2 regions of the Desulfitobacterium hafniense DCB-2 genome follow, and region 1 is predicted to be linked to the other one. Evidence: riboswitches for the same ligand, from Rfam matches in the RefSeq annotation. Region 1 holds a riboswitch; the other holds the start of a gene.
What was found. A riboswitch is a leader RNA that binds a small molecule or an ion and turns the genes downstream of it on or off. The one in region 1 is predicted to bind FMN.
Positions count from the first base shown of each region.

Region 2: another riboswitch for FMN. It lies ahead of ribD (bifunctional diaminohydroxyphosphoribosylaminopyrimidine deaminase/5-amino-6-(5-phosphoribosylamino)uracil reductase RibD); the one in region 1 lies ahead of DHAF_RS08280 (DMT family transporter).

Region 1 is NC_011830.1:1,770,830-1,778,262, reverse strand. It holds gene DHAF_RS08290 (UDP-N-acetylmuramoyl-tripeptide--D-alanyl-D-alanine ligase) at 1-988, opposite strand, end outside; gene DHAF_RS08285 (D-Ala-D-Ala dipeptidase VanX-I) at 1,150-1,758, opposite strand; FMN riboswitch at 2,042-2,191, shown strand; gene DHAF_RS08280 (DMT family transporter) at 2,331-3,293, shown strand; gene DHAF_RS08275 (oxidoreductase) at 3,444-5,690, opposite strand; gene DHAF_RS08270 (FAD-binding protein) at 5,741-7,433, opposite strand, start outside.
Region 2 is NC_011830.1:3,013,638-3,021,070, forward strand. It holds gene DHAF_RS14035 (RNA polymerase sigma factor) at 210-728, shown strand; gene DHAF_RS14040 (DUF4367 domain-containing protein) at 697-1,416, shown strand; gene DHAF_RS14045 (GNAT family N-acetyltransferase) at 1,583-2,140, shown strand; FMN riboswitch at 2,196-2,310, shown strand; gene ribD (bifunctional diaminohydroxyphosphoribosylaminopyrimidine deaminase/5-amino-6-(5-phosphoribosylamino)uracil reductase RibD) at 2,420-3,538, shown strand; gene DHAF_RS14055 (riboflavin synthase) at 3,594-4,238, shown strand; gene DHAF_RS14060 (bifunctional 3,4-dihydroxy-2-butanone-4-phosphate synthase/GTP cyclohydrolase II) at 4,266-5,474, shown strand; gene ribH (6,7-dimethyl-8-ribityllumazine synthase) at 5,541-6,005, shown strand; gene DHAF_RS14070 (sigma-70 family RNA polymerase sigma factor) at 6,144-6,764, shown strand; gene DHAF_RS14075 (putative signal transducing protein) at 6,848-7,111, opposite strand; gene clpB (ATP-dependent chaperone ClpB) at 7,200-7,433, opposite strand, start outside.

The DNA of each region.
Region 1 (7,433 bases):
CATCAATGACGGCAACCTCATTGACATGGTAAATCTGCTGGCGCATGGCCAGGGGGCGGTAATCCCTGAGTGCGGCGGCGGCCCGTTTCAGAGGCACGCCCAGCCGCTCCGCCACGGCCAGAGCGGCCAGGGCATCCAGAACATGGTGCATTCCCAGTACCGGCAGGGTCACCTCCACGCTCTCGCTCCCCGGAGCAAGGCAGCGGAAAGCGGTGGTTTCCTCTTGAACCGTAATCCCCTCCGCGCGAAAATCACACCAAGGCAACCTGCCATAAAAAACGGTCTCATACCCTGTCTTGCCGCGGAGTCCGGCCAGCATCGGATCGTCCCCGTTTAAAAACAGAACGGAACCCTGAGTGAACCGGTCGGTGATGTGCAGCTTCTCCCGCAGGATGTTCCCCTGGGTTTTGAGCTGGCCGATGTGAGTAATGCCGAGGTTGGTCATGACGGCGTACTTCGGCTCGGCGACCTGAGCCAGGCGCGCCATTTCGCCGAAATCGCTTATCCCCATCTCCACCACCGCCGCTTCGTGTTCCCAGGAAAACTGAAACATCATCAGGGGCAGTCCGATCTGGCTGTTATGGTTTCCTCCCGTCTTCATCACCTTGTATCCTGCGGAAAGTGCCAGTGCGGTCATTTCTTTCGTCGTCGTCTTCCCGGCGCTCCCTGTGATCCCGACGACAGGGATGGAAAATCTCTGCCGATAGGCGGCGGCAATCTGCTGGAGCGCCAGCTGAGTCGAATCCACCGCGATCCAGGCTTCTTCCGCCTCCATCCGCATATGCTCCTGGGTCAGTGCCGCGGCTGCACCCGAGGCGAATGCGGCGTGCAGAAAGGTGTGGGCGTCCGCCTTTTCGCCTTTGAGGGGGACAAACAGGGAACCGTCGGTCACTTTCCGGCTGTCGGTCACCACCGAGGTCACCATCGTATCCGGGTCCCCGCAGAGTAATTTTCCGCCGCAGGCGGCAACGATTTCGCGTACTGTCATTTCCATTGCAAAAAGCACCTCACAGCTCTCGTCGTCAAGATTGCTATTTCCGGTTTTGCACTAGCGGAACAGCATGTTTTACACTGTATGTATTCCGCCAGGTCTTATGCTCACTTCCGCCGGCATTCCCAGATGCCGCCGCACGCTGAGCTCCGGCTCAGCTAGGCGATGAGAAAATCAAAGTAAGTGTTGGGATAAGGTTCGTGTTTCAGGCTGTAATGCCACCACTCGCAAGCGTAGGAAACAAAACCGCTGGCCTCCATGATCGAACAAAGATATTGACGGTTTCTCGCTTCGGCTTGGCTGATTCCATGTGCGCCATGATGTGAGACTGAATCCATCAAATCAAAATCACCGCCCATGGGCACAAGTGTTCCGGAAGCTAAATGATAAAGGGTTAAATCAATGGCGCTGCCCCGGCTGTGGCCCGACTTGGCAGCCACATATCCTTTTTCGATGATCTCGGATCGGTCAATATTCGGATAGTGTTTCTGTTTCGTCCGGCCATCTTCCGGCTGTTTAGACCAGCGCAGAAAGCAATCTACGGCGCATTGAGGGCGGTAACCATCCCAAAGAAGCAAGCCAAAGCCCAAGGATGCGGCGTTTTCCCGTGCTTTTTCCAAGGCCGCGCACAACGCTCTCGTACCGACAATTCGATTGGCTGCATAGCCGTCCACCGGTTTGCCGGTAAAATTATCCCAGGTGGCGTATTTAGCATCCCAACGTATTCCTGATACCAACTCGTCCACAAAGACAAAATCACTTTTCATGGTCTTTCTCCTTTCAACGACACGATTCATCCTTTCATATTGACATTTTTCTTTGCTTTTATCCGAGACCCCCTTCCAGGAATATAAAAACCTGTCCGATTCGACATTTTCATCTTAGCGAAATCAGGCAGGCGATGTTGGAATTTTAACTTATGGATTTCTTAAGATTTCCTTATTTCCATATCCGGAGATTCAGATTAAGGAGAAAATCACCCTATCTTAAGGGTTTATTAAGGCATCTACCACTGAAGTCAACAATGTGCTATACTCTTTTTAGATGAATACGAACCTTCGAGGTAGGGTGAAATTCCCGACCGGCGGTAATGATTGCCCGTGCAATTCAGCCCGCAACTCAGTGTAGCGCCAGTGCTGCACCGACTGACTTGGTGAGACTCCAAGGCCGACGGTATAGTCCGGATGGGAGAAGGTACAAACCAGCTTAGGCCAAGTGGCCTTATGTTTGTTATGTTTGTATGTTTATGCCTCGAGGAACACCATTTCCTCGAGGCATTTTTGTTCTTTCTGATCTGAGGGTTTTATTCTCTACACATTTACTATTGGGGGATTTATCAATGCAACAATCAAAGCAAGCATCCAATCGGAGTATCTGGCTCATCGCACTGGGGGCGGCCATGTGGGGCCTGGACGGGGTCTTCATCGTATCCTTATTGCAACATGTGTCATCTTCACAAATCGTCTGGTTAGAGCACCTGTTACTGTTCTTATTTGCCGCACCTGTGCTCATCTGGAAGCGTCAGGAGCTGAAACAACTCAATGGCGGAGACTGGCTGGCTGTCTTATTTATCGGCTGGGGCGGCTCAGCTTTGGCCTCCATTCTGTTCACCGCCGGATTTACTTATGGCAATCCCAATGTGGTCCTTCTCCTGCAGAAAGTTCAGCCCATTTTTGTTATTCTTCTCGCCTCCTGGATGCTTAAGGAACGGATGAGAAAAGATTTCTATGCCCTGTTTGTTGTGGCCCTGATCGGCGCCTACCTGCTTACTTTCGGCCTGCACCTGCCAACTTCCGGAGTCAGCTTGGCACAGCTGCTCGGTTCCTTATGTGCCATCGGAGCAGCCGCCCTCTGGGGTGGATCCACCGTCATGGGCAAGCGTTTGATCGGAAAATTATCCTTCACCACCTTGACTGCCCTGAGATTTGCTGTCGCGCTGCCGCTCTTAACCATCATTGTCCTGGTACAGCAGCCCAACTGGGCCGACCTCGGTCAAAGTCTCCATCTGGCTCCGGTCTGGGCCAACCTGTTGTACCAGACCCTGGTGCCCAGCCTTTTAAGCCTCTTGCTCTATTACCGCGGCCTGAACGGCGTCCGGGCTTCCCATGCCACCATTGCCGAACTGGCTTTCCCGGCCACCGGCCTGCTTGTAAACTGGCTGATCCTCCACCAAACCATCGATTTAGGGCAATGGCTGGGCTTTGCCATCGTCTGGCTGGTGGTGCTGCAGTTATCGCGGATGCCTAATGACCCTAAGTCTGCGGTGAAAACTTCCGAAAGAGCCAACCTGGCCGGTTTATAGCACTTTATGCCTTATACCTTATGCCGAAGCCTGAGCTAAACAAATACCATTTCTTTAAGGACACAAAGACTGCCGCCTAAGCCTTGATGGGCTTTGGCGGCAGTCTTTAGTTTCTAAATTACTTGTAAAGCGGAGCGCCCACTGGCTTAACTACACAGCCCGGCCCACATCGTTTCCGGCCCGGATCGCCAAAGCGATATTATAAGGCTCATGGCAGTCCCCAATGGCGTATTTCTCCTTCACCCCAATACCCTCAAGCAAAGACTTGTTGGGCAGCAAGTCGGCGGCATTGATGATCGAGTCGGCGGGGATCACGGTTTCCACTCCGTAATCCGAGGCAATGGTAATCTTGCCGTCGCCGATTTCCTTGATCGTGGCTCCCGGATAGGCTTTGACACCCAGAGCATAGAGGGCTGTCGTCATAAAACGCTGGGCATGATGAGACTGTTGCTTATCCAGATCCTCGTTGGGATTCGGTGTCACAATAGTGACCTTCTTCTTGCGCACCGTCAGCCATAAAGCGGCATCGAAGGCCTGAGCATTGGAACCGAATACCACCACGTTTTCGCCGGTGTTGTTGCCCATGAACCGGTCATAGTCGATAATCGGTACATTGCCGCCGCTTACGCCCACCTCCCCCGGCAAAGAGCCGGTGGCAAGGATTACGGCATCGGGGGCTTCGCCGGCGATCAGGGCGGCGTCCACTTCCTTGCTCAAAACGACGGTCACGCCGGTAACCTCCAACTGCCTGGCCAGGTAATCCTTAAGGTCGCCGAGGTTTTCGTGAGGTCCTTTGACCATGCCGGCAAAAGTGAGCTTGCCGCCGAGGGCACCGGTCTTTTCATAGAGGGTGACTTTGTGGCCGCGGGCGGCGGCGATGCGGGCGGCTTCCATACCGGCAGGACCGCCGCCGATGACCATAACCTTCTTCGCCGCTGCAGCCGGTTGAAGCTCATAAGTCTTCGGACCTTTGTCGGTCATTACCCGTTGCGTCAGGGCGTTAACACGGCAATACCCCATCTCACGGTTCATCTCGTTGGAGCCGATGTGGCAGTGGAGGCAGCGGGTGCAGGGGGCGATTTCGTCGCCGCGTCCCTCCTTCAGTTTGTTGACGTATTCAGTATCAACGGTAAGGGGGCGGTTCATAAGATAGAAGTCGACTTTGCCCTCGGCCAGTGCCTTCTCAAAGTAATCCGGGGCATGGGCCGGATCCATGTAGGTGACGGTGCCGCAAGGGATCTTAAGCGCTTCTTTGTAACGCCCGACAATATCGATCAGCATGCCGGCGCCGCTGTGGTTGGCGATCAGCTGGCCTTGCCAATGCCTGGAGAAATCCCACTGGGTGCCGTATCCGGTGGCGCCCTCAATCCCGTTTAAGATAAAGTAAAGGTCGCTGCCGAATTGACAAGGGTGATTGTCGAGGGGGCCTAAGCGCAGGTGCATGGCATCGCAGCCGGCGGCCTCGATCAACCTGGCCAGGCCGATGCCCTCTTCAATCGTCGTTACTTTATTGTGGGGCGCAGTCACCGCATTGTCTAACGTCGCCAGGGTGGCGTTGTTGGTAAGGTTGTCGTTTTCCTCAATGCAGTCGATCAAGACTTGAACGACAAAGTCGCTGCCGCAGGCTTGTTTGATTTTTTGGATGCATTCGGTCACGAAGCGCGCCCGGTTTTCCAGACTGCCTGGGCCGTATTCATCCGTGCGGGCGTTGTGGAAACGGGAAAGGAAATGCTCGCCCAGGTTAAAGCCGGCGGCGTTGATCTCGAACGCGGCAAAGCCCATTTGCTTGATCTGCTGAGCAGTGTTCACATAGCGGGCCTGGAACGCAGCAATGTCTTCTTTCGTCATGTCGTTAACCGGCTTCAGCGGAAACCCGTACGTCTGATAACCCAGCTTGGCGCCGTATTTGCCGCACTCGGCGACGAGCTTCCTGCCGAATTCCAGCGCTGCCCCAGATGCCGGGCTGCCGTCGGAAGGCGGCTCCAGCGCGGCGACCATTTCCACCCAGATCAGCTCAACGCCGCCCTTGGCAAACTGTACGTAGTACTGGAGGAGCTCATCGGTAAGCCCGGCGAGGTAAGTGGCCGATCCGGCGGCGGACTTGACCATGCGGTGGCTGAGGTTGAGGGGGCCGATCTGCAGAGGCGAAAACAGGGTCTTGAAGTCGGTAGTGTTTTGACGGTAGTCGTAATCCTGCGGATTAAGATAGGCCGCCGCGATCAGTTCACCTGCAGCTGCCGCTCCGGCCGCGCCTCCTGGGGCACCTTCCGCGGGGCTGCCGGAGCCGGAACCGCTGCCTGCCGGCGCGGCGGGCGAGCACCCGCTAAGTCCCGCTCCCGCGGCAACCACCCCGGCCGCTCCGACACCTTTGAGAAATTGACGTCTTGATAAACTCATAACTCCTTCTCCCTTCTAAGATGGCTTCTCCCACGCCGATAGATTTGAAATTATTTGCCCATAGCGTACTTAGCCGCGTTGGCACCGGCCAGCCGGCCGGAGGTTAACGCCCAGCTTTGGGCCTGACCGCCGTATGGGGTGTAAGGAACATCACTGGAGAACAGAACACCCATGGAGTCCTGGCCCACGGCGTAGAGATTCCCGATGGGAGAACCGTCGGCCCGCAGCACGTTCATGGCGTCGTCCACGTTCAAGCCGCCGCAGGTAGCATAGGCGTAGCCTGAGCAGATCACTGCGTAGTAGGGTCCCTGAGCGCCGTTCAGGCTATCCTTAAGAGTCGCTGCGTCGCAGCCGATGGCTTTGGCCAGATCCTCGGCGCTTTCAGCAGTGAGGACGTTCTTATAGCCGGCTCCCACCTTGAGGATTTCATCGATATTGGCGATGGGCTTGCCTGCCTCCACGGTTCCACCCTGATCCATGAACATGGACTTATTGACCTTGGCCAGGCCTTTGGTCTTGATCGCCTCGATCTGAGCAGCAGTGTAGATATTATAGTACCGGTATTGAGGGGCCAGGCAGATCTCCTCTCTCGTGTTCCACAGCTTCCCGTTCCCATCCACAGCCAGAGCGTCAGTGGCGATAGCCAGAGAGGTGAGGACCTGCTTGCCGTCGGCATCCAGATCGTTGTTCTTGATAAGATTGGCCACCTGGTTGATGTGCACCATAGGGGGAATATCGGGATTCATAAGCGCACCGCCGGCAGAGAGGCCGAGCTTGATGCCGTCGCCGTCGTCCACCGTCATGGCGACAGTGTTGGCCGGGCCGTCCAGGTATTCCTTCATCATGTCAGCATTGCCAATAAAGCCGCCGGTGGCCAGAATGACGGTCTTGCCATAGATCTCATAAATGGTGCCGTCGTGGTAGACGGCTTTCACCCCGGCCACCTTGTCGCCGTCCATCAGCAGTTCCTGAGCAGTGAGCTCCAGCATATATTCGGCGGCAGGGTTCTGAGCCTGGGCCTTTTTGACCGCGTTTTCGAACATATAGGTCTTGTTGGTGCCGAAACGGTTCTTGGTTTCACCGCCATAGTAGCACCAAATCTTCCAGTCAGGGTAGGGGCTGAGGATAAAGCTGCTCATGGGGGAGAACTGGAATCCCCAGTCCTTGATCATCCAATCCAGGGTCTCACCAGACTCGTCGATGGCCATACGGATCATCTCCGGCTTGGCGTCGGCGCCGCAATAGTCCTTCCAGGCCTTGTAAAGGGCGTCGGCGTCGATGTACTCTTTGCCGCCGAACTCCTCATCCATCTTAACCTGGGAGTTTGCGGCCATGGGACCGCTGGTGGTGGCGCTCTGTCCGCCCAGCTTAGCCGTGGTCTCAATGCCGAAAACCTTGGCCCCCGCCTGGGCAGCGGACAGGAAGGAGGTGATGCCGGAGCCGCCCATGCCTACGATAATGACATCGTAGCCCTCCTTTTTCACAATCTTGGTGGACCTAGCTACCTCGCCATACCACTCAGAGCTCCTACCGCCGGCGGCCTCAATGGCCTGCTCCACGCAGCCGCGCACACCATTGGAGGAGAGGGTGGCTCCACTGATGCCGTCCACCGCCAGAGATTGGGCCTCCAGGATCCGGGGAATATAATTGTCAAGAACGGTATAGAAAATCTCGCCGGTGTAAGTCTCTTGCTCCTCCACGATGTTGATGTCCGTGATGGTATTATCCTTGAACGTCACATCC
Region 2 (7,433 bases), 1.2 Mb from region 1:
GTTTAGATTACTTACAACACGAGATATTGATTACGGATAAACCTATAGGATTACATATTGCCCGCGATTGGATTATTAAATGTTTTTAATTGCGGAATAGTATGGATTAGTATTATCAGTCGATTCGACGCTTTTGGGGGGAATTTTCAAAAAATATATGTCACCAAACGCCCCTTCAATTCGTGTTAGTGGTGTAAGGAGGTGAGAGCATGAACCGCATATCCCGATCAGCGGAAGAAATCGAGAGCGTTATCAGAGAGTACAGCGATATGCTCTACAGAATCTGTTTGGTAATGCTTGGCTCACAGCAGAATGCTGAAGATGCTCTGCAGGATATTTTTGTGAAATATATTTCAAAGGCACCGGTTTTCACCGGGGCGGAACATCAGAAAGCCTGGCTGATCCGCGTGGCTGCAAATGTCTGCAAAGACATGCGCAGGTTTAATTTCCGTCATAAGCACATGAACATTGAGAGATTGTCGGAGTTCTGCAAATCTGAGGAAGACTCAGGTATATTGGAGGCAGTCTTCTCGCTGCCCGCACAGTACAGAATGGTTTTGTTTCTGCATTATGTCGAAGGCTATGATGTGGGCAGTATCGCGCATATGGCAGATATTTCGCCTGCAGCGGTGAAAAAACGTCTTCAGCGCGGCAGGGAAAAATTAAAGCTCAAATACACAGAGGAGGATTTCGGATATGAAAAAACACCAGTTAAGACAAGCATTTAGCGGCATACATATCACAGCTGAACTACAGCAGCGCCTGATTGAGAATTGCACCCGTTCAGCGGCTGCGGAAGCCAAAGCCAAAGCTTATCGGCTCCCCAGAAGATGGCTCGCTCTGGCAGCGTCACTGACCCTATTTGTGGCATGTTTCTCTCAAACCACATATGGAAGTTCGTTCTATGAGAAATTTGTCGGCGTGGTTTTGGGCGGGCACACATACTACTTAACCGGCCCGGTTCCGGCGAATGATGTTCCTGATCCCAGCTTAATGAAGGACTCAAGCGAAGAAAACCACACCGACAGCCGCCGCCCCGGGTTCACTGACTTGGCCGAAGCGCAAGCGTATCTCGACTTTGAACTGAAACTCCCTACCTACCTTCCCGAAGGCTATCAGCTTGACAGGATCAGCCTGTATACCACCAATAACGATGCCATCAGCGGAGAGTATGCCGACATTTTCTTTACCAAAGGCAAGCGGCTTATCTATCTCCAGACAAGGCTCATGAACGAAAAAACAAGCTTTGCAACGGAACTGGGCAATATGAAGCTGACCGAAATCAATGGATACAGTGCGCTGCAGGGAAGAAAGAATTTAGATGTTGATATCAATGGCGTGATGTATATGTTCAGCGCATCGAAAGCCGATGTAGGCGCCGATGAACTGATAAAGATGGTGGAATCAATCGACTGATTTCAGCGAATCTAAATTTCCACTACGAATGGCCACCGAATGTTCATAGGGCAAATCAGGCTGACATAGCGTCAGCCTATTTTTGTTGCGATACGCAAGGAATACCGGATATGGTATAATTTAAACATAACGACACTATCCTATCAATATCACGGGAGGCAAAGCCATGTTGCAGGGAAAAAAGACCTTTCTCCGTCCGCTGGAGCTTGATGATATCCCCATTTTTTATCAATGGTATAACAACCAAAACCTTAATTATTGGGCGAATGCCGCCTGGCCTTTGAGCACAATGCTTAGCGAAGAGGAAATCGAAGAACGCTTTTTCACCCCCCAGAAAGACGGCAGCCGCTATCTCATTCTCAATGAAGAGCAAAAGCCCATCGGAACCGTAGGCTATCGGGATGTCAATCTCCCCGCCCGCTCGGCGGTACTGTTCATCGTTATTGGTGAAAGCGATTATTGGAACCGTGGCTATGGCACGGACGCTTTGAAAGTGTTGATCGACTATCTTTTCTATCAGTGGAATTTTCATCGCCTGAGCCTCGATTTATGGGACGGGAATCTGCGTGCTTTAAAAGCCTATGAGAAACTGGGTTTTAAGGTTGAAGGCAGATTAAGGCAGGCGCGCTTTGTCTTAGGTGAGTATCGCGATGGGATCCTCATGGGCTTGCTGCGGGATGAATATCTGGAGCACCATCCCCCTCATCCTCCTCAAGGGATCTAAATTTTCTTAAAGGGTTGAATTCATCAATAAGTTAGAGTATTATATATAAGTAATTGAATACCTCTGGGGATTGGTGAAATTCCATACCGGCGGTCAAGCCCGCGAGCCATTATGGCAGATCTGGTGTAATTCCAGAGCCGACAGTAAAGTCTGGATGAGAAGAGGAAATTAAAGTGCTGATGCGCTTTTTATTTGCTATGGTTTTTAGGCCCCAGAGAATGAACTCTGGGGTTTTTTATAGTGTTTTTATGGGAAACTAAGCAAAACTAACTCAAAGAGATGGGAAACGGCGGCGATCACATGGAACTTGACAATCATTACATGTCCCGGGCCCTGGAATTGGCAGCCTTGGCTATGGGCAGAACCAGTCCCAATCCCCTGGTGGGATGTGTCATCGTTAAGGATGGCGCTATTGTCGGTGAAGGATATCATCAGAAAGCCGGCACTCCCCATGCCGAAGTTCACGCTCTGCAGGCAGCCGGAGAACATGCCCGGGGAGCCACAGCCTATGTTACTTTAGAGCCTTGTTCTCATTTCGGGAAAACCCCTCCCTGTGCCGACGCACTGATTAAAGCCGGAATCCAACGCGTTGTCGTGGCTATGGTGGATCCCAATCCCTTAGTGGGCGGACAAGGGATCACCCGCTTGCGGGCAGCCGGCATTCAGGTTGATGTGGGGCTTAAAGAAAAGGAAGCCAGGACCTTAAACAAGGGCTTTCTAAAGGCCATGCAGACCGGCCTTCCCTTTGTCCTCTACAAATCGGCTTTAACCCTTGATGGTAAAATAGCGACGGAGTCAGGTGACTCCAAATGGGTTACCAATGAAGCCTCCCGTGCCTATGTCCACCGGCTGCGCGATCACTTCGATGTGATTATGGTGGGCAGTGAAACCGTGCGCCAGGATAATCCTGCTTTGAATTGCCGGATTGACGAAGGCCGTGATCCGGTGCGCTTGATCGTGGATGGAACATTGCAAATTCCTCTGCAGGCCGCCGTACTTGCTTCCTCCTGTACCGCCCCCTGTCTCATCGCCACCACGGCCTCCGCTCCTTTGGATAAGCTGAAGGCCTTGCGGGCTCTGGAGAATGTAGAGGTTTGGCAGTATGATTCCCCCCGTTATGTTCCTTTAAAAGACCTGCTGGGAGATTTAGTCAAACGGGGTTGGAACTCTGTATTGCTGGAGGGCGGCGGCGGGCTGGCCGGCTCCCTGCTCCGCGAGCAGCTTATCGATGAGGTGGAGTTTATCTATGCGCCCAAGCTCATCGGAGGCAAAGGTCCTTCCCCCCTGACCGGACTTGAGCTTCCTTTGATGGCACAGGCGATTCCTTTAGAATTTCTGGAGATCGACGGAGGAACCGGGGATCTCCGGGTACGGGCCAAAGTAAATTATGCCGATTAAGTAGTCATCCGATTAAGCAGTCATCCGATTAAACAGTCAAAAGAGGTGAGTGAACATGTTTACCGGTATCATCGAAGAGTTAGGCAAGGTAACGGATCTGAAGGTTCTGCCCGATTCCGCTCAATTGACCCTGGAAGGAACTAAAGTGCTTGAAAGCACCCAAATCGGGGACAGCATCGCTGTCAACGGCATCTGCCTCACGGTGGTGAAAATGCAGGGAAATTTATTTACCGTGGATGTCATGGCCGAAACTTTACATAAAACCAACCTCAAGGAATGCAGCCGGGGAACGCAGGTCAACCTGGAGCGGGCTCTGCAGCTCTCCACCCGATTGGGCGGCCATCTGGTAAGCGGTCATGTGGACGGAGTGGGCACCATTCAAAAGATCACCCCGGTGGGAATTGCCCGGGTCTTTACCATCAAAGCCACTCCGGAACTTTTAAACTATGTCTTGCCCAAAGGCTCCATCGCCATTGACGGCATTTCTCTTACCGTGGTGGAGCTCCTTCCTCAGGCTTTTACCGTATCCCTGATCCCCCATACCCGCCAAGAAACTACCTTAGGCTTTAAAGGCGTGGGCGATGTGGTTAATCTGGAAACCGACCTGATCGGAAAGTATGTGGCACGGTTCATGGAGAAAAAAGAAGCCCCCCGAAAGGATTTATCCATGAGTTTCTTAGCCGAAAACGGCTTTATCTAGATTAGATTTTAGACAGGAGTGATCAACATGGAATTTCGCTTTAATACGATTGAAGAAGCCATCGAAGACATCCGCCAAGGCAAAATTATTGTCGTCGTGGATGACGAGGAAAGAGAAAACGAAGGGGATCTGCTGATGGCCGCAGAGAAAGCAACCCCTGAGGCGATCAATTTTATGGCCACCCATGGCCGGGGTTTAATCTGTGTCCCCATGACCGCCGAGCGCATTCAAGCCTTAAATCTTGAACCCATGGTAACCCACAATACGGATCCCCATGGAACCGCCTTTACCGTGAGTGTGGATGGCTGCGACTGCACTACGGGAATCTCCGCTTTTGAGCGGGCCAATACGGTAAAAGTCCTCCTTGATCCTCACAGCCGCCCCGAGAATCTCCGCCGTCCCGGACATATCTTCCCTCTCAAAGCCCGGGAAGGAGGGGTCCTGGTCCGCGCCGGTCATACAGAAGGCGCCGTTGATCTTGCCCGCTTGGCAGGCTTTCAACCGGCAGGGGTCATTTGCGAAATCTTGAAAGACGACGGCACCATGGCAAGGGTTCCCGACCTCATGGAATTCGTTAAAAAACACGATCTCAAAATGGTTACCATTAAAGATCTCATTCATTTCCGACGCCAAAAAGAAAAATTAGTGGAACGGGTGGTCGGTATTGAACTCCCTACAGACTTTGGGGACTTCAAAGCAGTGGGCTATCGGAGTTTATTGGATGGACAAGAGCATATTGCCCTGGTCAAGGGGGATGTGGACGATGGTGAGCCGGTGCTGGTAAGGGTCCACTCAGAATGCCTGACCGGAGATGTTTTTCATTCCCGCCGCTGTGACTGCGGCGAGCAGCTTTCTGCCGCTCTGGAAAGCATTCAAAAAGAAGGCCGGGGAGTCTTGCTCTATATGCGCCAGGAAGGCCGGGGCATTGGGCTGCTCAATAAGTTGAAGGCCTATAAATTGCAGGAAGAAGGCAAAGATACTGTGGAAGCTAATCTTGCCTTGGGTTTCCCTGCCGACCTCAGGGATTACGGCGTAGGAGCTCAGATTCTGGTGGACTTAGGCATCCGCAAGGTACGGCTGATGACCAATAACCCCCGCAAAATCGTCGGTTTGGAAGGCTATGGCCTGGAGATTCAGGAGCGCGTTTCCATGGAAATGCCGGTTAAGCCTGAAAACCAGCATTATCTCCACACCAAGAAAATTAAATTGGGTCATTACCTGCCCGGCGTTCGTTAGTATTTAGAAAATGCTTACACTTTAAGCATACTTGTGATTCACGATGATTAGAAAGGATGAAGAACTATGATGACTTATGAAGGTAAACTGATTGCTGAAGGATTAAAATTCGGGATTGTCGCCGCTCGTTTCAACGAATTTATCACCAACAAACTGGTGGGAGGCGCCCTTGACGCCCTCCTCCGTCATGGTGTTGCGGAAAGCGATATTGAAATCGCCTGGGTTCCCGGAGCCTTTGAAATCCCTTTAGTTGCCCAAAAGATGGCCGAAACCAAAAAATACGATGCCATTATCTGCCTGGGAGCCGTTATTCGCGGTGCCACACCCCATTTTGACTTTGTCAGTGCCGAGGTGAGCAAAGGGGTGGCCCATGTCGGTTTAGAAACCAAACTGCCCGTTGTTTTCGGCGTCTTAACCACAGATACCATCGAACAAGCCATTGAACGGGCCGGAACAAAAGCCGGCAACAAAGGCTTCGATTCTGCCATCACCGCCATTGAAACCGTTAATCTGTTAAAAATGATTCAATAAATAAAACCTTCGATAAATAAAAACCTTTGATAATTCGGGATAAAATTGGATAGTTGTCCATAATATGTGCCTTGTCAAAGCAGGTTTATTTTCTTAGACTAAAGACTGAGTCTATATCTTTGATAAGGAGATGTGCGCATGACTTCATCTAATACCCTTTTGGCAGACATCGATACTCAGCTTGAAGCCGCGCGCTCTGGCAATCAGGATTCCTTGAACTGGCTTATTCAATATTATGAACCGGAAATCCGCAAAATTGCCTATAAGTATTTTCTCAATCGAGCCGAATATGATGACTTGCTCCAGGAAGGCCGGATTGCCATATACAAAGCCATCGTATCCTACGATCCCAGCTCTGAGATTCCTTTCCTGCATTTTCTCCGCATGGTGATTAAGCGCAAGCTCATTGACAGCTTACGCGCTCATAACCGGCAGAAACACCTCAATCTCAATGAAGCTTATTCCTTGAATAATGTTTTAGCTGACGATAAGACCGATTCCTTTATCAGCTTTGTGGCCACCCATGATGATCCTGAGAAAAAGGTGATCGCATCAGACGAAACCCGCCTTTTTTTACAGGGACTTATGAACGGTTTTTCGGAATTAGAGCTCAAAGTGTTTCGCTATCATTACCTTATCGGCATGAAGCAGCGGGAAATCACCCAATACCTTGGTGTAAGTTCTAAGTCTTTGGATAATACCATCCAAAGAATACGGCGTAAAGTGATCGCCTATCGCGACCGCGAAGCAGTCGGTTGATAAATCCAGATCATTAAGAAATCCCCGGAAATGAACCAACGAACATTTCCGGGGATTTCTTCTTGCTTTATTGCTTATTTTATTCAGCGATCACATTCAACATCGGGGTCCGGGGCTTCATCCGGAGCATTTTCCGCTCCCTCGGCAGCAAGAATCTCCTTGGCATGCTTAAGACAATCCTCAGGCACATAGATCTCGACCCCATTAACAATACCATAGGCCGCCTTCAGATTTCCCAGCCCAGGATAGGCCTTTTGAGCGGGAATATGCCCCTGCTCAAGCAGACCGATCACGATATCCGCTTCTACTTCCGTCGTGACATTGGTCAGAAAAACCCACCTGTTCATTCTTTCTTAACTCCCTTTTGCCAATACTATCTGCCACAACATGGTGCCAACTCTAGTTTATAGTGTTCCCGGGCAGGATGCAAGCACCTTATTCCGACTTTTTAAACAGAAGCTGGCCCTGAGGATCAAGGTCGACCAGGACATGATCCCCTTCGTGAAGGATTCCCTGCAGGATTTTCATGGCCAAAGGATTTTGGAGGTTTTGCTGGATCACCCTTTTCAGGGGTCTTGCTCCATAGATCGGATCATAACCTTGTTGAATGATTTTATTTAAGGCTCCCTGGGAGAGCTCCAGAGTCATTTTGCGGGGAGCCAGATAATC